4 regions of the Streptomyces sp. NPDC025651 genome follow, and region 3 is predicted to be linked to each of the others. Evidence: riboswitches for the same ligand, from Rfam matches in the RefSeq annotation. Region 3 holds a riboswitch; each other region holds the start of a gene.
The links. Region 3 has a riboswitch for cyclic di-AMP ahead of ACZ4D5_RS13445 (C40 family peptidase). Riboswitches for the same ligand answer to the same signal wherever they lie in the genome.

Region 1: another riboswitch for cyclic di-AMP. It lies ahead of ACZ4D5_RS31975 (transglycosylase family protein); the one in region 3 lies ahead of ACZ4D5_RS13445 (C40 family peptidase).
Region 2: another riboswitch for cyclic di-AMP. It lies ahead of ACZ4D5_RS12255 (M23 family metallopeptidase); the one in region 3 lies ahead of ACZ4D5_RS13445 (C40 family peptidase).
Region 4: another riboswitch for cyclic di-AMP. It lies ahead of ACZ4D5_RS18005 (C40 family peptidase); the one in region 3 lies ahead of ACZ4D5_RS13445 (C40 family peptidase).

Annotation. Positions count from the first base shown of each region.
Region 1 covers NZ_JBVHLZ010000010.1:295,707-300,546, forward strand. Annotated here, with positions in the region: gene ACZ4D5_RS31965 (cytochrome P450 family protein) at 1-964, shown strand, start outside; gene ACZ4D5_RS31970 (transglycosylase family protein) at 1,114-2,196, shown strand; cyclic di-AMP (ydaO/yuaA leader) riboswitch at 2,391-2,538, shown strand; gene ACZ4D5_RS31975 (transglycosylase family protein) at 2,544-3,269, shown strand; gene eno (phosphopyruvate hydratase) at 3,605-4,840, shown strand, end outside.
Region 2 covers NZ_JBVHLZ010000002.1:920,829-925,668, forward strand. Annotated here, with positions in the region: gene ACZ4D5_RS12240 (alginate lyase family protein) at 1-873, shown strand, start outside; tRNA gene ACZ4D5_RS12245 (tRNA-Met) at 920-993, shown strand; gene ACZ4D5_RS12250 (PP2C family protein-serine/threonine phosphatase) at 1,124-2,344, shown strand; cyclic di-AMP (ydaO/yuaA leader) riboswitch at 2,566-2,713, shown strand; gene ACZ4D5_RS12255 (M23 family metallopeptidase) at 2,725-3,798, shown strand; gene ACZ4D5_RS12260 (aldo/keto reductase) at 3,940-4,840, shown strand, end outside.
Region 3 covers NZ_JBVHLZ010000003.1:259,352-264,191, reverse strand. Annotated here, with positions in the region: gene ACZ4D5_RS13460 (ATP-binding protein) at 1-241, shown strand, start outside; gene ACZ4D5_RS13455 (LysR family transcriptional regulator) at 254-1,171, opposite strand; gene ACZ4D5_RS13450 (LysE family translocator) at 1,255-1,872, shown strand; gene ACZ4D5_RS13445 (C40 family peptidase) at 1,969-2,442, opposite strand; cyclic di-AMP (ydaO/yuaA leader) riboswitch at 2,446-2,622, opposite strand; gene ACZ4D5_RS13440 (hypothetical protein) at 2,980-3,288, opposite strand; partial or broken gene ACZ4D5_RS13435 (ATP-dependent Clp protease proteolytic subunit) at 3,296-3,932, opposite strand; gene ACZ4D5_RS13430 (GNAT family N-acetyltransferase) at 4,368-4,840, shown strand, end outside.
Region 4 covers NZ_JBVHLZ010000004.1:353,934-358,773, reverse strand. Annotated here, with positions in the region: gene ACZ4D5_RS18010 (ATP-dependent DNA helicase) at 1-1,214, opposite strand, end outside; cyclic di-AMP (ydaO/yuaA leader) riboswitch at 1,482-1,644, shown strand; gene ACZ4D5_RS18005 (C40 family peptidase) at 1,652-2,860, shown strand; gene ACZ4D5_RS18000 (hypothetical protein) at 2,965-3,318, opposite strand; gene ACZ4D5_RS17995 (C40 family peptidase) at 3,663-4,712, shown strand; gene ACZ4D5_RS17990 (hypothetical protein) at 4,793-4,840, shown strand, end outside.

The sequences.
Region 1 (4,840 bases), on a different contig from region 3:
GGACCACACCCGCCTGCGGCGCCTCGTCTCCAAGGCGTTCACCCCGCGCCGCGTCGCGGAATTCGCGCCGCGCGTCCAGGAGCTGACGGACCAGCTCATCGACCGGTTCGCGGAAGAGGGCACCGCCGACCTCATCCACGAGTTCGCCTTCCCCCTCCCCATCTACGCCATCTGCGACCTCCTCGGCGTCCCGCGCGAGGACCAGGACGACTTCCGCGACTGGGCGGGCATGATGATCCGCCACGGCGGAGGCCCGCGAGGCGGCGTCGCGCGGTCCGTGAAGAAGATGCGCGGCTATCTCGCCGAGCTGATCCACAGGAAGCGTCTCGAACCCGGCGACGACCTCATCTCCGGCCTCATCCGCGCCTCCGACCACGGCGAGCACCTCACCGAGAACGAGGCGGCCGCGATGGCCTTCATCCTTCTCTTCGCGGGCTTCGAGACGACCGTCAACCTCATCGGCAACGGCATGTACGCCCTGCTCACCCACCCCGAGCAGCGCGAGCGCCTGCAGAGGGCGGTCCAGGAGGGCGACACCGCACTCCTGGAGACCGGCGTGGAGGAACTGCTCCGCTTCGACGGCCCCGTCGAGCTCGCCACCTGGCGCTTCGCCACCGAGCCGCTCAGCGTCGGCGGGCAGGACATCGCGGCCGGCGACCCCGTCCTCGTCGTCCTCGCCGCCGCCGACCGCGACCCCGCCCGCTTCGACGACCCCGACACCCTCGACCTGTCGCGCCGCGACAACCAGCACCTCGGATACGGGCACGGAATCCACTACTGCCTCGGCGCCCCGCTCGCCCGCCTGGAGGGCCAGACCGCCCTCGCGACGCTCCTGCGCCGCCTCCCCGACCTGCAACTCGCGGCGGATCCTGCCGATTTGCGGTGGCGTGGTGGGCTGATCATGCGCGGACTGCGCACCCTGCCCGTGGAGTTCACGACCGCACAGAAAACGACGTCCGATTGACGCCGAACTGACGGGCCATCACGGATGTGACTTTTACGTGATCTCCGCTGCATCGACTTGTGACAAGCGTTCGACTGCGGCTACGTTCACGACGACTTGAGCGCCCCAGGCGCACAAGTCGCCGCAATAGTCTCCCGAAAGGCAACCGCATGCTCTCCGGCAATGGTCGTCACCGACGCCCCCGCCAAGCCCCGGCCCTCATCGTCGCGGCAGGAGTCACCGGATCAGCCATCGCCATCCCGCTGCTCGGCGCGACCAGCGCCAGTGCCGCAGAGACCACGACGTGGGAGAAGCTCGCCGAGTGCGAGAGCGGCGGCGCGTGGAGCGCCAACCCCGGCAACGGGTACTACGGGGGGCTCCAGCTCTCCCAGGAGACGTGGGAGCGGTACGGCGGCCTCGCGTACGCGCCGAGCGCCGACCAGGCGAGCCGCTCGCAGCAGATCGCCGTCGCCGAGCAGATCCTCGACGACCAGGGCACCGCCGCCTGGCCGAGCTGCGCCCCGATCGCGGGCCTGACCCAGGACGGCGCCGCGGCCGACGTCGACCCCGGCGCCCCGGTCACGCCGCAGCCCTCGGACCCGTCCGACCCGTCCGACCCCTCCGGCTCCGAGGACGCCAAGGACAAGGACAAGGGCGACGACAAGGGCAAGGACAAGGACTCCAAGGCCCCCGAGGGCTCGGAGAAGGAGAAGGAGAAGGGGGAGACGGACGAGCCGTCCGACGACGCCTCCAAGACTCCGGAGCCCTCCGACGAGGCGAGCGACACGCCCGGTTCGGACGACGAGTCCCGAGAGAAGAATCACGACAAGTCCGGTGAAAAGGGCGGCAAGGAAGACCAGGAGGACAAGGGCGAGAAGGGCGACGGCAAGGGCGGCTCCGGCAAGTCCGGCCAGAAGGACACCACTTCGCCCGAGTCCGAGGACTCGACCGACCCGTCCGAGGGCTCCGGGGACTCGTCCGGCGGCCGCCACCGCGGCGACCGCGCCGACGAGAGCCCGTCCGGCGGCGAGGGCGACCGTCCGGGACGGCACGCGTCGCGCGGCGGCGACCGCACGGACGAGGTCGCCGACGGGACGTACACGGTGCGCTCCGGAGACAACCTCTCGGCCATCGCGCACGACCTCGACGTCGACGGCGGATGGCACGAGCTCTACAGCGAGAACAAGAAGACCGTCGGGGCCGACCCGGACCTCATCCTCCCCGGTCAGAGCCTCGATCTGGGCGAAAAGTAACGGAAGTTGACGAAGAGTCGGGCGGGTACTTCGCGCCGTATGTCCGGTTTGGCGCGAGTGAGAGATGGGTCTCAGAAGGCCTGATCGTCTTTGAAATTCGGTGGATTGCGTGGCTACGGTCGTGACCGCTCGCCACTGCGGGCCCCGCCGGTCGGTACGCCGAATCCTGCCAACGGCCGGACGGGAACAGTCGTCGCTCAAGAGCGCCGTAGGCAGGAGCGGGGGACCCAAGGTAAGTGCCGGAAACGGCTAGGGGTGAAGTCGCGCTCTAGGAAGCGCGGCCGGGCAACCACATCGGCCCGAACCCGACAGCTCACCTCGCAGGCGTCGGTGTAGGGGATCAACTCATGCTGCTTTCCGGCAAGGGCAAGCACCGTCGCCCGTCCAAGGCCACCCGTGTCGCCACGCTCGTCGGCGTCACCGGCGCGGCCGTCGCCGCCCCGCTGATGGCGGCCGGTTCGGCCAACGCCGCCACCGGTGCCGAGTGGGACGCGGTCGCCCAGTGCGAGTCCGGCGGCAACTGGTCCATCAACACGGGCAACGGCTACTACGGCGGCGTGCAGTTCTCCGCCTCCACCTGGGCCGCGTACGGCGGCACCAAGTACGCGCCCACCGCCGACAAGGCCAGCAAGGCGCAGCAGATCGAGATCGCCGAGAAGGTCCTCGCGGGCCAGGGCAAGGGCGCCTGGCCGAGCTGTGGCGTCGGTCTCTCGGGCGCCGCGTACAACGGCGGCGGCTCGCAGGAGCAGGCCAAGCCGCAGCAGCAGACCAAGCCGCAGCCGCAGAAGACGCAGCAGCAGGCCGCTCCGCAGCAGCAGGCCCCGCAGCAGCAGGCCGCGCCGAAGCCGCAGCCGACGCCGCAGACCGAGACCAAGAAGACCGTCGAGACCCCGACCGGCAAGACGGTCAAGAAGGGCGACGGCGAGTACAAGGTCAAGACGGGCGACACCCTGTCCAAGATCGCCGAGGACCACAAGGTCAAGGGCGGCTGGCAGAAGGTCTACAAGCTCAACGGCGACATCATCGACGACGCCGACTTCATCTACCCGGGCCAGCAGCTGCACCTCAGCTAAGGGCTCCACACCGGCCGTGCCTCGGCGGACGCACGGCCGGCCCCCGTCCCCACGGGCTCCCGGCCCCGGTGCGCGTATCCCCCGTACGCACCGGGGCCGGGCCATGTCCGCCGCCGGCGAACCGGAGCCCGCGGTCCGCGCGGCCCGGCCCCGTGTTCGCCCCTAGCGAGCTACCGGCCAGTAGAAACACGGGCTTCCGTCCCGTTTCCCGGGTATTTGGGCCCTTGGCCGTCCCACGGGACGGGCGGTCGGCTGGCCGAAGCTCCGGAGCCCGTTAGGCTCAGGAGACGCAGGGCCGAAGCGGCCCGCGTAAAAGCGTCACATCCCAGAAGGAGATGCTCGTGCCGTCCATCGACGTCGTCGTAGCCCGGGAAATCCTGGACTCCCGAGGCAACCCCACGGTCGAGGTCGAGGTCGGCCTCGACGACGGCAGCACGGGTCGTGCCGCCGTTCCGTCGGGTGCCTCCACCGGTGCCTTCGAGGCCATCGAGCTTCGCGACGGTGACCCGAACCGTTACCAGGGCAAGGGTGTCGAGAAGGCCGTCCTCGCCGTCATCGAGCAGATCGGCCCGGAGCTCGTCGGCTACGACGCCACCGAGCAGCGCCTGATCGACCAGGCCATGTTCGACCTGGACGCCACCGACAACAAGGGCTCGCTCGGCGCCAACGCCATCCTCGGCGTCTCGCTCGCAGTCGCGCACGCCGCCTCCGAGGCCAGCGACCTGCCGCTGTTCCGCTACCTCGGCGGCCCGAACGCGCACCTGCTGCCCGTCCCGATGATGAACATCCTCAACGGTGGGTCGCACGCCGACTCCAACGTCGACATCCAGGAGTTCATGATCGCCCCGATCGGCGCGGAGTCCTTCTCCGAGGCCCTGCGCTGGGGCACCGAGGTCTACCACACCCTCAAGAAGGTCCTGAAGGACAAGGGCCTGTCGACCGGCCTCGGCGACGAGGGCGGCTTCGCCCCGAACCTGGACTCCAACCGCGCCGCGCTCGACCTCATCCTCGAGGCCATCAAGCAGGCCGGTTACGTCCCCGGCGAGCAGATCGCGCTCGCCCTCGACGTCGCCGCGTCCGAGTTCTACAAGGACGGCAAGTACCAGTTCGAGGGCAAGGAGCGCTCGGCCGCCGAGATGACCGAGTACTACGAGGAGCTCGTCGCCTCGTACCCGCTCGTCTCCATCGAGGACCCGCTGTTCGAGGACGACTGGGCCGGCTGGAACGTCATCACCGAGAAGCTCGGCGACAAGGTGCAGCTGGTCGGCGACGACCTGTTCGTCACCAACCCGGAGCGCCTGGCCCGCGGCATCGAGGAGAACTCGGCCAACGCCCTGCTCGTCAAGGTCAACCAGATCGGTTCGCTGACCGAGACCCTGGACGCCGTCGAGATGGCCCAGCGCAACGGCTTCAAGTGCATGATGTCCCACCGCTCCGGCGAGACCGAGGACGTCACCATCGCCGACCTGGCCGTCGCCACCAACTGCGGCCAGATCAAGACCGGCGCCCCGGCCCGCTCCGAGCGCGTCGCGAAGTACAACCAGCTCCTGCGCATCGAGGAGATCCTCGAC
Region 2 (4,840 bases), on a different contig from region 3:
GCCCTGGCCGCGTACACCCAGGCCCTTCTCTGGAACGTCACCAAGGACCGCGCGCACGCCGAGAAGGCCGTGCAGATCATGGACGCCTGGTCGAGGGTGATCACCAAGCACACCGAGGCCAACGCCGGGCTGCAGACCGCCTGGGCCGCCTCGTCCTGGGCCCGCGCCGCCGAGGCCGTGCGCTACACCTACGACGGCTGGACCGACGGTCAACTGCTGCGTTTCGAGCGGATGTTGCGCAACGCCTATCTGCCCCAGGTCAAGGACGGTTCCGCCGACTTCAACGGCAACTGGGACCTCGTGATGGCCGACGCCACCATGGCCATGGCCGTCTTCCTCGACGACCACGCCACCTTCGAGAAGGCCGTGCACCACTTCAGGACGCGCGTGCCCGCGTACTTCTACCTGGAGTCCGACGGGAAGCTGCCCGTCTCCCCGGAGGGCAGCGGCATCGACACCGCCGCCGAGCTGACGAGTTACTGGTTCGGGCAGGACACCTTCGCCGACGGGCTCTCCCAGGAGACCTGCCGCAACTTCAAGCACGCCGGTTACGCGCTCGCCGCCACCTCCCACATGGCGGAGACCGCCCACCACCAGGGCGTCGACCTGTACGGGGAGGTCCAGGAACGGCTGCGGGCCGCCTTCGAGTTCCACTCCGCGTACCAGCTGGGCGCCAAGGCCCCGGACTGGCTGTGCGGCGGCAAGGTGCAGCGCGACATGGGGCCCGACACGGAGGTCGGCCTCAACCATCTGCGGGGGCGGCTGGAGCTGGAGATGCCGCAGACCGAGAAGTACACGGAGCGGCGGCGGCCCGAGGGCACGGACGGCCTCTTCGTGGCCTGGGAGACCCTCACGCACGCGGGCAACGCGTAAGTGGTTCGACGCACCCCTCCGGATGGCGTACTGTTGTGTTCACCGACGCGGGGTGGAGCAGCTCGGTAGCTCGCTGGGCTCATAACCCAGAGGTCGCAGGTTCAAATCCTGTCCCCGCTACTGAAGGCCTGAGGCCGGGAAGCATCAGCTTCCCGGCCTCAGGTGTTTTCCCGGTCCCGTCGTCCGGTCGGTCCCGTAACCCGGACGGCCCACATCAGGTCGCACCCTTCCCCCGCTGCGGGAAGCCTGGATGGAGCGCGGTGATGGGCGCGGAGTCGGCGGGAGACAAGCGGTGGGGCAGCGAGGAGGATCCGGCGACAGCGGTGCCACCAGCCGGGAGGCCACCCACGAGTGGGCCTTCGTCAGATCCCTGCCCTTCCTGCTCCTCATCGTCGGCGTCGTCTTCGACGTGTTCACCCCGCCGGACTTCACCGCGGCGCCCCTGTTCACGGCCGCCCCGCTGATCGCCGCCCCCTTCTACTCGCTGGCCAACACCGTCCTGACCGGCGTCGCGGCCTCGGCCGCCGTCTTCTTCCTGCACTACGGCAGATCGGCCAACAGCCATGTCGAGGCCGTCACCGAGCTGATCACCGTGATGACCGTGGCCGCCCTCGCGATCGTCATCAACCGCGTCGTCCGCCGCGGCAACGCCAAGCTCGCCACCGCCCGTTCCATCGCCGAGGCCACCCAGCGCGCCGTGCTGCCCGAGCCGGATCCGCGCATCGGCGGGCTCGACATCGCGGCGCGGTACGAGGCCGCGCAGGCCGACGCGTTCATCGGGGGCGATCTGTACGCGGTGCAGGACACCCCGCACGGCGTACGGCTCATCGTCGGCGACGTACGGGGGAAAGGCATGGGCGCGGTCGCCGCGGTCGCCGTCGTCATCGGCGCCTTCCGCGAGGCCGCCGAGCAGGAGGCCACCCTGGAGGCGGTGGCGCAGCGTCTGGAGCGGGCCCTCGCGCGCGAGGGCACCCGGCGCGACGGGCTCGACGCCTTCGAGGGGTTCACCACCGCGGTCCTCGCCGAGATCCGGCACGGCGAGGGCGTCGTACGGCTGATCAACCGCGGGCACCCGGCGCCGCTGCTGCTGCGCGGCGACGGGCGTCTGTGCGTGCTCTCCGCGAGCGAGCCCGCCCTGCCGCTCGGCATGGGCGAGCTCGGCACCTGGCCGGACCGGGCGGACGAGACGGACTTCCCGCCCGGCGCGATGCTGCTCCTGTACACGGACGGCCTGTCGGAAGCGCGCGACGTGGCGGGGGAGTTCTACGATCCGGCGGCCCGGCTCGGCGGGCGGATCTTCCCGGGGCGCGGAGGGCCGCACGCGCTGCTCGCCGCGCTCACGGAGGAGGTGCGGCGGCACACCGGGGGCGCCGCGACGGACGACATGGCGCTTCTCGCGGTGCGGCGGCCGACCGCCGACGATTCCGAGGGGACGCCCGCCCCCGAGCCCCCGGTGACACCGCGTGACTGAAGAGCACCCCTCCGCATAACAACTGACGTACTGTCAAGAGAATGTGAAGCTCCGGTGTGCGTGCGGGTGGGGTCAACTCGCCCCGTTCCGAACCCTCGTGTCCCGGTAAGTACGGCCGAAGAGCGTTAACGATCAACCGGAACGGCTTGGAATACCGACCTGCCGTCTATTAACGTTCGATAACGCAGCGCGGTCGTCCCAGCCGTCACTCGAGGCGGCTCCGTGCGCACGCGCCTAATCCCGCAAGGGAGCCGGGGAACCACCAACTTGGGGTGAATCGGGCATCTGTGCATCCGTGCCAGATGTTCGTAGGAGACCTTCCTGCTCCGAACCCGTCAGCTAACCCGGTAGGCGAGAAGGAAGGAAAGGAGTGCGCCCCAGTGGCGTCCAACCGGCCTGCCCCCCGAGCCGTGTACGTGCCGAATGACGACGACTTCGGTTCGTACGACGAGGCACCCTTCGAGGAGTGGAACCCCACCGAGGAGTCCATCCGTCCCGTCCGCGGCAGGCACCGTGTGCACAAGAAGAGCGGCGGCGGACTCGCCCGCAGCTCCACCGTCCTCGGCGTGGGCGTCATCGCCGCCGTCGGCGCGGGCGGCATCGCCACCGCGCAGGGCGGCAAGCCGCCGGTCTCCATATCGATGCCCGACCTGGGCACCGTCACCGACTCGCTGCCCGAGGCCAAGTCCCTTCCGGGCGTGGGCTCTTTGATATCCGACGACGACGCGTCGGACACCACGACCACCGCGGCCGCCGCTGCCCCCCTCACCGCCGCCGGCGTCAGCACCACCGACGCCGAACAGGGCACCACCGACGCGGGCGAGGCACTGCGCGCCCGCATCATGCAGCAGGCCGAGAACCAGCAGAACCAGGCGGACGCCGCCGTGCAGACCGCGGCCGAGGACGCCGCCGTCAAGAAGGCCGCCGAAGAGGCCGCCGCACAGCAGAAGGCCGCGGAGAAGGAGGCGGAGGCCAAGGCCGCCGCCAAGAAGAAGAAGGAAGAGGAGGCCAGGAAGGCCAAGGCCGAGGCCGAGCGCCTGGCCAAGCTCGCCAAGAGCTACGCCATCCCCACCTCCTCGTACACCCTCACCTCGCACTTCGGCGACGCCGGATCCATGTGGTCCTCCGGCCACCACACCGGCCTGGACTTCGCCGCGCCCACCGGCACCCCGCTCAAGGCCGTGCACACCGGCACCGTCAAGGAGGCGGGCTGGGCCGGGGCCTACGGCTACCGCACCGTCCTGGAGCTCGAGGACGGCACGGAGATCTGGTACTGCCACCAGTCCTCGCTGAACGTCAGCGCCGGCCAGAAGGTCACCACGGGCGAGGTCATCGGACGCGTCGGCGCGACCGGCAACGTCACCGGGCCGCACCTCCACCTGGAGGTCCACACGCCCGACGGCACCGGCATCGACCCCCTCGGCTGGCTGCAGAGCAAGGGCCTCAACCCCTGACGCACCCCAGGAACTCCGGCGGTCCTGGCGGCGACCCCCCGACGCCAGGGCTGCCGGTCCGGCGTGTCCGCAGGACGGGGCTGCGTGCCCAGGCCGCCGCCTTTACGGAATGCCGCTTCCGGTAAGCGTGTTGAGGAACGTATGACGTCTCTTCGCACACTTGGCTCATCCGACCTCGAGGTCTTCCCCCTCTCCCTCGGCGGCAACGTCTTCGGCTGGACCGCCGACCGCGCGGCGTCCTTCGCCGTGCTCGACGCCTACACCGCGGCGGGCGGCAACTTCATCGACACCGCCGACGCCTACTCGTTCTGGGTGGAGGGCAACAAGGGCGGCGAGTCCGAGACCCTCATCGGCGAGTGGCTGGCCGAGCGCGGCAACCGCTCCGACGTCGTCGTCGCGACGAAGGTCGGCGCCCTCCCCGAGTACAAGGGCCTCTCCGTGAGCACCATCAAGGGCGCCGCGGACGCGTCCCTGCGGCGCCTCGGCACCGACTACATCGACCTCTACTACACGCACTACGACGACCCGTCGGTGCCTGTCGAGGAGATCATCGGGGCGCTCGACGAGCTGGTGACGGCCGGCAAGGTGCGTGCCGTCGCCGCCTCCAACATCACGCCCGAGCGGCTCCAGGAGTCCCTCGACTTCTCCGACCGCGAGGGCCTCGCGCGCTACGTCGCGCTGCAGCCGCACTACAACCTCGTCTCCCGCGACACCTACGAGGGCCCGCTCCAGGAGGTCGCCTCGCGCTCCGGCCTCGCGGCCGTCCCCTACTACGCGCTCGCGTCCGGCTTCCTCACCGGCAAGTACCGCCCGGGTGCGCAGGTCGAGAGCGCGCGCAGCGGCAAGGTCGCGGAGTACGCGGGCACCGAGCGGGGCGACCGCGTCATCGCCGCGCTCGACGAGATCGCCGCGGCGCGTGGCGCCGAGGTCGCGACGGTGGCGCTCGCCTGGCTCGCGGCACAGCCCACCGTGGCGGCGCCGATCGCCTCCGCGCGCACGGTCGAGCAGTTGCCGGCGCTTCTCGCGGTGGCGGACCTGGAGC
Region 3 (4,840 bases):
GCTCGACCGGGACGAGCAGCTGCGGATCGGCGTCACCGACAGCCACCCCCGCTACCCCAAGCGGCTGCCCGCGGCCGTCCAGCAGGACAACGGCCGCGGCATGGTCATCATCCGCTGGCTGGCCGCCGAGTGCGGCGGCAGGCTCTCGGTCAGCCCCACCGACGAGGGCGGCAAGACCGTGTGGATCGCACTGCCGTGGACGGCACGCGTCCAGGGCAGACACCGCGACCCCGCGCACTGACCGCCGCGCGGGTCAGGCGGCGGTCGCCGAGCGCCCGAAGACACCGCGCAGCAGGGCCCGGAAGGATTCGGCCGCCGGGCTCGACTCGTCGGTGCGGTGCACGACGGAGATGGTGCGCCGCAGGTCGCCGGGTTCCAGGAGCCGCGTGCCGACGGGCGTCGCGGCGGTGCGCGCCACCATCTCCGGCACCACGGCGACACCGAGCCCCGCACTGACCAGGGCGCACACCAGCGCGTACCCCGGCGTGTCGACGAGGACCGCGGGCGCGGCACCGGCTCGCGCGAGGGCCCGCTCCACGGCCTGCCGGGGCGGATGGTCCGGAGCCATGCTGATGAGCGGCTGCCCGGCGAGGTCGGCGAGCGGCAGCCGGGAGGTCGCGCCGCTGAGCGCGTGGCCGGGCTGGGTCACCAGGACCAGCTCCTCGACCAGGACCGGCTCGGCCGACACGGCGGCGGGCAGCGGCACCGGGTCGGCCGGCTCATAGGTGTGCGTGAGGGCCAGATCGACCTCGCCCGCCGCCACGGCCGCGACACCGAAGGGCGGTTCGTGTCCCGTCACCGTCAGCTCGACATCGGGGTGGGCCCTGCGGAAGGCGCTCAGGACGGGCGGCAGCAGATGGATGCCCGCCGTCGGGAAGGTCGCCACGCGCAGCCGCCCGCCCGAGAGCCCGGCGAGCCGCGCCAGTTCGTGCCGTGCCCGCTCCATCTCGTCGAGCACCCGGCGGGCGTGGCCCACCAGGAGCTCACCCGCGCCGGTCAGCCGGGCCCCGCGGTGGTGACGTACGAGAAGCGCGGTGCCCGCTTCCCGCTCCAGTTTGGCGAGTTGCTGGGAGAGCGCGGGCACGGTGTAGCCGAGGCGCTCGGCGGCCCGCGTGATCGAACCGGCCTCGGAGACCGCGACGAGCGCGGCGAGACGCGTGGGGTCGTACATGGAAGCTCCCTGAACGCCTGCTTAAGGCAGACCCAGAATATTCCACATACCTGCTGAAGGCTTCGGCCGGGCACGCTGGGCCCATGGACGCACAACTGGTCGCCTTCACCGGCGTCGCCGCGGGCATGGTCGCCATGCCGGGCGCCGACTTCACCGTCGTCGTACGCAACGCCCTGGTCTCCCGGCGGGCCGGAGTGGCCTGCGCGGTCGGTGTCGCGGGCGGGCTCCTGGTGCACACGGCGCTGGCGGTCGCGGGCGTCGCCGCGGTCCTTGCCGCCGTGCCCGCGCTCTTCAGGGCGCTGCAACTGATCGGCGCCCTCTACGTACTGGTGCTCGCCTCCCGCGCGCTGCGGTCGGCGGCGCGGCCGCGCACCGGATCGGCGGGCGAACCTGCGGCCCAGGGCGGCGGTCTGCGCGAGGGCTTCCTGACCAACGCCCTGAACCCCAAGGCGTCGATCACCTTCCTCAGCGTGCTGCCCCAGTTCGTGCCGGACGGCAGCCCCGCGATGCCCAGGACTCTGCTGCTCGCGGCGATCGTGGTGGCGCTGGCCCTGCTGTGGTTCCCGGTCGTGGCGCTGCTCGTGGACCGGCTCGGCCGGTGGCTGCGCAGGCCGCGCACCGCCCGCGCCGTCGAGGCCGTCACCGGCACCGCACTGGGCGCACTGGGCCTGGTGCTCCTCATCGAGCCCCTGATGGTGTGAGGCCGGGCCTGGAACGGTTCCCCGAAACCGCGATCGGCGCGCTCCTGGCACCGGCACCTGACGGTGCGAGGAGCGCGCCGACCGACTGCGGCGGGGTCAGCGGACCCGGCCGTACCAGACGCTGTTGGACCAGATCTTCTCCAGACGCACCACGGTCCCCGTCTTCGGGGCGTGCCAGATCTTGTTGTTACCCGCGTAGATCCCGACGTGGTAGACGTTCCGGCCGGAGTGGAAGAACACCAGGTCGCCCTTGGTGCGCTGGGACTTCGAGATGTGCTTGGTCTTGTTGTACTGCGCGGCGGCGGTGCGCGGCAGCTTCTTGCCCGTCTTCTTGAAGGAGTAGAGCGTCAGACCCGAGCAGTCGAACCGGGTGGGACCCGCTGCCCCGTAGCGGTACGGGGAGCCCTTCTTGGACGCCGCGATCTTGAGCGCCTTCGTCCCGTGTGTGGCCGCCTCGGCCTCCGACGCGAGCCCGGGGGCCACGACGGTGCCGCCCACGACGGCGAGCGTGAGGACCGATGCGGCACCGGTCCTGCTGAGCAGCGACGGAACATGATTCAGCGCAGTCATGCGCAACCCTTCGTCAGCCGCCTGTGAAGGATGACCTGTCGGGTTCGGGCAGGCGAAGATGCCCGGCCGCGTCGTGCTCTGCGGCTTCACCCCAAGGGCGTCGTCCGGACTTCCCGGACGGGCCCGTCATGCCTGGGTCCTCCACTCCTGCCGTTGCACCGATGTCGACCGGTCATCCGGGTGGCGGCAGGACTCGGCGTCCGCCCGGACCGCCCCGCCGCTGTGGCGGGGGCTTGTCGTCGGAAGGGATCTTGACCCGACAAGGGCGAAAAAACCGAGCCGAAACGGTGTTTTGTGAGGCTCCTCACGACTGACCCGTTCGGGTGGACACCGACGAATCCGGGTTGCGGAGGCATGGCCCGACGACGGCTCGACCAGCATCGGAATGTGCCATTCCGTCCGTGCTGTACACACCTGGCGCAACTCTCCAGGGCCTGCCGGCGGGCGCCCCGCTACGTCGTCCGAGGTAGCCCGTCTGGTCCGTTTCGAAGCGGTCCGGGACGTTCCGCGGAAGGGTGCGGGGCGCTCCGCGCGGGGTCAACTGCCGGGCGGGGGCGGCACGGTGACCCGCAGGGAGCGCCGTTCGCCGTCGAGGACGCGCAGGGCGTCGGCGAGCGTGGCGGTGTGCACCTCGCTCTCGCCCCGCTGGTGCATGAGCGTGAGCGCGTCCCGCAGGGCGGTCGCCCTGCCGACCAGGGCCTGGGCGGCACGCAGGCCGCGGTAGGTGTGCTCGGCGCGCGCCGGGTTGATCCTGCCGACCAGGTCGACGACCTCGAGATAGCGGTCGATCAGGTCGGCCTCGGCGCGGGTGAGCGCCGGCAGGGGCGGCAGTTCGGGCGGCAGCATCGAGGGCTCACCTCGGGTCGCGCGTGGCGAGCGAGGTCTTGCGGTTCGGGATGATCCGGTCCACGAGCCCGTACTCCAGTGCCGCCCGGGCGTCGAGGATCTTGTCCCGCTCGATGTCCGCGGTGATCCGCTCGGGGCTCTGCCCCGTGTGCCGAACGAGCATCTCCTCCAGCATCCGTCGGCTGCGCAGCATCTCGTCGGCCTGGATCGCGAGGTCGCTGGCCTGACCCTGGAACGGCTCGGCGACGGAGGGCTGATGGATCAGCACGCGCGCGCCGGGCAGCGCGAACCGTTTGCCGGGGGTGCCCGCGGCCAGCAGCACGGCGGCGGTGGACGCGGCCTGACCGAGGCAGGTCGTCTCCACGTCGCAGGTGACGAACTGCATCGTGTCGTAGATCGCGGTCATCGCGGTGAACGAGCCGCCGGGGGAGTTGATGTAGAGGGAGATGTCGCGGTCCGGCGCGAGGTATTCCAGGTGCATGAACTGGGCCATCACGTCGTTCGCCGAGGTGTTGTCGATGGGGGTGCCGAGGAAGACGATCCGCTCTTCGAGGAGCTTGGAGTACGGATCCAGGGTCCGCGTCCCCCGAGCTGGTGCGTTCGGTGAACTCGGGCAGGACGTAACGGGCGGACGGACGGTTCATGGCACGCCTCTCTTCTTCCGGTCGCGGAGCGGTCCGGTCTCTGTAAAAAATGTACAGGACGTACGTTCCGTGGGGGTGGGGAAAAGTGATGTCGGGCCGTACGGGATCCGCGTTCCCCTTTTCGGGTCATGGGACGAGACGCGACGGAACGGGATGAACGGGCGCTCCTCACCCTCGAAGTGGACGTCGTCCACGGACTGGGGCCGGTGGGGGCAGGAGAGGTGCGGACGGTGACCGACCCCGCGGTGCGCGCGGGCCTGCCCTGGTCTCCGGGAGCGCGGGTGCTGGCGCTGGGGGCGGGCGTCGCTCTCCCGGATGACCGCCGCGACAGTGGGGGCGGCTTCGGGGGGGCGACGGCTTCGGGGGTGGCGACGACGCTTCGGGGGCGCAGGGGAGCCGTATGCGCCGGGTGAGGCCCCGGCCGTCCTCGTGCGGTTGGCCTCCGCCCTGAGGGCGGCCGGTGAGCCCGCCTCGGTCGAGGGCGGCCCCTGCTCCACCTTCCCGGACCCGCTCGTCGTGGACCCCGCCGCGCCCCTGCCCCTCCTGCTCTCGGACGAGCAGGGGCGGGACGCCGCACGGCAGTTGACCCGCCCCGGCACCTGGCAGCCAGGCGAGTGGGCGGAGCTGATCTGCGGAGCGGCGGGGGAGTGGGCGATGGCCGTGCACGACGGCGCGCCCGTGTCGATCTGTCACACCCCGGCCGGGAACGCCCACGCGGCGGAGGCCGGCATCTGGACCCGCCCGGACTTCCGCGGTCGCGGCCTCGCCCCGGCCACGGTCGCCGCCTGGTCCCGTCGTGTGCGCCGTGACAGAGAGGTGCTGTTCTACAGCACCACGGTCGCCAACCGGGCCTCCCGCTCGGTGGCCCGCGCTCGCGGCCTCACGCCGCTCGGCTGGATCTGGACGGT
Region 4 (4,840 bases), on a different contig from region 3:
TCGGCGACGAACTGCGCCTCGTCGTGCTCGGTGTCGGCGACGTACCCGGTGATGCGTGCGCCCGCGCCCTGGTTGGTCCACAGGTTCTTGGGGCGGCGGCTCTCGTTCCGCTCGATGACCGCGTTCGCGGCGCTCAGGATCGTCTGCGTGGAGCGGTAGTTCTGCTCCAGGAGGATCGTCGTCGCGTCGGTGTAGTCCTCCTCGAACTGGAGGATGTTGCGGATGGTGGCGCCGCGGAAGGCGTAGATCGACTGGTCCGCGTCACCCACGACGCACAGCTCGGCCGGGTCGTCCCCCTCGCCTCCGGAGGGGCCGACCAGCTCGCGCACCAGGGCGTACTGGGCGTGGTTGGTGTCCTGGTACTCGTCGACCATGACGTGCCGGAAGCGGCGGCGGTAGTGCTCGGCGACGTCCGGGAAGGCGCGCAGGAGGTGGACCGTCGTCATGATCAGGTCGTCGAAGTCCAGGGCGTTCGCCTCGCGGAGGCGGGACTGGTACATCGCGTAGGCCTGGGCGAGGGTCTTCTCGAAGCCGTCGGCGGCCTGGCCCGCGAAGTCCTCCTCGTCGATCAGCTCGTTCTTCAGGTTCGAGATCTTGGCGCTGAAGGACTTCGGCGGGAACTTCTTCGGGTCGAGGTCCAGGTCGCGGCAGACCAGGGCCATCAGGCGCTTGGAGTCCGCGGCGTCGTAGATCGAGAAGGAGGAGGTGAAGCCCAGCTTCTTGTACTCGCGGCGCAGGATGCGGACGCAGGCGCTGTGGAAGGTCGAGACCCACATCGCGTTCGCCCGCGGGCCCACGAGCTGCTCGACGCGCTCCTTCATCTCGCCCGCGGCCTTGTTCGTGAAGGTGATCGCGAGGATCTGGCCGGGGTGCACACCACGCTCGGCGAGGAGGTGCGCGATGCGGTGGGTGAGCACGCGGGTCTTGCCGGAGCCCGCGCCGGCGACGATGAGCAGCGGGGAACCGGCGTGCACGACGGCCGCGCGCTGGTTCTCGTTCAGCCCGTCGAGGAGCGTGGCCGGGTCGATGACCGGGCGCGGGGCGCCGTCGCGGTAGTGCGTGTCCCGGGACAGGGGCGCGTCGAACTTCCCGTCGAACAAGTCGTCCGGAATGGGCTCCGGAGCGCTGTCCTCGGGCGGCGGCGGGGGCTCTTCGTCCGCGGCCCGTGAGGGCTGCAGGTCCGCCAGGAAGCTGTCATCAAAGAGGCTGCTCATCGCCTCCCGAGTCTAGGCGGCCCCACTGACAACCCGCCCCGGGTTCCGGCCACCTTCCCCTGGGAGCGACGCCCCGCCTACGCCCCGCCTACGCCCCGCCCCCGGACGGTCACACTCCGCATCCGTCCGGCGCGGCCGCGTCAAGGGCCTCGTAACGTCACGAAAATGTATCGGGCATATCGAACATCAACCTTCACACGGACCACACGAGTTGGCTAGCGTGCCCGGCGGGCCGCTCGTCCCCCACCGGCGAACCCCGCCGGGAACGGGTGGCCTCCGCCGAGTCCGACATGTTCGGAGCCGGGGACCCACCAAGACCTTGGGGTGAATCGGTCCCGTACGAAGCACGAAGTACGGGGCTGTAGGGCAACCTTCCGGACCACCCGCCCGAACCCGACAGCTAACCCGGTAGGCGGTCTACGGAAGGAGTCGCCTCCTTGGCGTCGCACCGCAAGCCGCGGACCCGGGCAGCCGGAATACGCACGACCCCCGCCATCGGTATCACGACGGCGGCCCTCACCTCCGTGGCCCTCCTGTCGCAGAGCGCGCAGGCCGCGCCCTCCGCACCGACGAAGCCCAGCCTCGAAGAGGTCCAGAAGAAGGTCGACGACCTCTACCACCAGGCGGGCGTGGCCACCCAGAAGTACAACTCGGCCAAGGAACGCACCGACAAGCAGCGCAAGAAGGTCGACCGCCTGCTCGACGACGTGGCCAAGCGCACCGACAAGCTGAACGAGGCGCGCCAGGAGCTCGGCTCCTTCGCCGCCGCGCAGTACCGCACCGGCGCCGTCTCCGACACGGCCACGATGATGCTCGCCGACGACCCGCAGGGCTACTTCGACCAGAACCACCTGTCGGACCGGCTCACCGAGCGCCAGAAGAAGGCCGTCGACGACTACCAGGCGCAGCAGGTGTCGGCGTCGAAGCAGCGTACGAAGGCGGCGAAGAGCCTCAAGACGCTGAGCGACTCGCGGGACGACCTCAGGACGAGCAAGCAGACCGTCCAGAAGAAGCTGGGCGAGGCCCGTGAGCTGCTTTCGGAGCTGACCGCCGAGGAGAAGGCCCGGCTCGCGGCGATCGAGCGGAAGAAGGAGCAGGAGGCCAAGCGCAAGGCCGAGGAGCTGGCCCGCAAGCAGGCCGCCGAGGCGGAGCGCAAGCGCAAGGCGGAGGAGGCGGCCCAGAAGGAGAAGGAGCAGGAGGACGGCCAGGACTCGGGCACCGGATCGGGTTCGGGTTCCGACACCGGCTCCGGATCGGGATCGGGATCGGGCTCCGGGAGCACGGACAGCAGTTACGCCGCCAAGGCCGCGAAGGTCATCGACTTCGCGGAGGCCCAGATCGGCAAGCCGTACGTCTGGGGCGCCACCGGGCCCGACTCCTACGACTGCTCCGGGCTCACCCAGGACGCGTGGAAGGCCGCCGGGATCTCGCTGCCGCGCACGACGTGGGACCAGGTGAAGGTCGGCACGACCGTGAAGACCGCCGATGCCCAGCCGGGCGACCTGGTGTTCTTCTACGACGACATCAGTCACGTGGGCATCTACATCGGCAACGGCAAGATGATCCACGCCCCGAAGCCGGGCGCGAACGTCCGCGTCGAGTCGATCTACTACATGCCGATCCACAGCGTGGTGCGTCCCGCGTAAGCACCCTCTACGCGCGTGTGGCCCGCATCCCCCGGAGGATGCGGGCCACACGCGCGTAGAGGCGGAGAACTCAGGTCCGCGGCGCACTCGGGTTCACGGAGAACTCAGGTCCACAGCACCGCGATGAAGATGTTCGCCGTGGTCAGCAGGCCGACCGCGCCGAACAGGCCCTTGTCGACCTTCTCCTCGTCGCGCTTCACATAGACCAGCGCGAGGATCACGATCAGCACGGCCATCTTGATGCCGATCTTGAGGTTGTTGACCGTGTTGCCGTCCGCCTGGTTGAGGCCCACCAGGGCCACACCGGTGACGAGCATGACCAACGCGCCGTGCAGCATCGCCGGGCCGAAGCGGGCCGCGCCCTGACCCATCTGCTTCATCTGGGTCAGGAAGCCGCCCAGGAGCGAGGCGATGCCGATGATGTGCAGGCCGACGAAGAGATGGATGAGTACGTCCATGAGGCCGGAGCCTAGCCGGGGCGCTCGGGGCCACGGCAGGGACCCCCGTACCACCACTCCGCGGGCAGGCGTGCCACAAACGCCCCATCGGTCACCGATGCGCAGGAAGAGGACATCACCTCATGATCGACACGGTCGGACACGGTCACTTTTCCGCCCACTTCTGCCAGTTGCGCACAATCCGTCACCAACCCGTGACGGTCAGGTTTAGCGTCCTCCAGCAGGTGACCGGCTCCCCACCGTCGTCCCGCCCAGGACGGCAGTCGGCCACCACCGCCGAGAAACCCGGCGGCGGCCCGCTCCCCCTGTGCGGGCCGCCGCCGGACACGTAAGGAGCCCGATTCGTGGCAGCGCACCGCAAGCCCAGACAGCGCTCGCTCAGCGGGAGCACCGCCCGCACCGCCGCCACCCTGGCCCTCGCGGGAGCCGCGTCGGCGACCGCCTTCGACGGCACGGGACACGCGGAACCGCGGCTCAGCCCCGCCGAGGTGAAGTCCAAGGTCGACGCGCTCTACCACGAGGCGGAGATAGCCACCGAGAAGTACAACGGCGCGGAGGAGAAGGCGGAGAAGGCCGAGAAGTCGCTCAGGAAACTGCGTGACGAGGCGGCCCGCAAGACGGAGAAGCTCAACTCCGCCCGCAACTGCCTGGGTTCGTACGCGGCGGCGCAGTACCGGGCGGGCGGCATCGACCCCTCCGTGCAACTCGCGCTCTCCTCCGACCCCGAGCAGTTCCTGGACCGCGCCGCGCTCGCCGACCGCGCCGGCAGCCGCCAGGCCGCGGCCGTCAGCGGCGTACGAAAGCAGCTCCGCTCGATCGACCAGCTGCACAGCGAGGCCGACGACCGCCTGGCCGCCCTCACGGCGCGCCAGGCGGAGCTGCGCAAGCACAAGAAGACGGTCACCGACAAGCTCGGCGAGGCGAAGCGGCTGCTGTCCCGGCTCACCGCCGACCAGCGCGCCAGGATCGCCGACGACGAGGGCGACCGGGCCGCCCGTTCAGCGGGCCGCGACGCGGCCGTGGGCGCGCCCTCCAAGGCCCCCAACGCCCGTGCCGCGGCCGCCGTCTCGTACGCGTACAAAGCCATCGGCAGCCCCTACGTATGGGGCGCCACGGGCCCGAGTGCCTTCGACTGCTCGGGGCTCACCCAGGCCGCCTACCGCTCGGCGGGCGTCTCCCTGCCCCGCACCACCTACGCCCAGATCGGCGCCGGCGAGCGGGTCTCCCGCTCCGAACTGCGCCCCGGCGACCTGGTGTTCTTCTACTCAGGCATCAGCCATGTCGGCCTCTATGTCGGCAACGGCCAGATGATCCACGCCCCGAACCCGAGCGCGCCGGTGCGGCTCGCGCCCATCGACCAGATGCCGTTCGCGGGGGCCACCCGCGTGGTGTGAGCCGGTGCGCCGCCCGGCGCCGAGCCGGTGCGCCCGACCACCGGTGATCAGGCACGACACCCACCAGTAATGTCGGGCACATGCCTAGCCGTACGCTGCCGCCGCCTCCGCCTCCCCCACATCTGCGC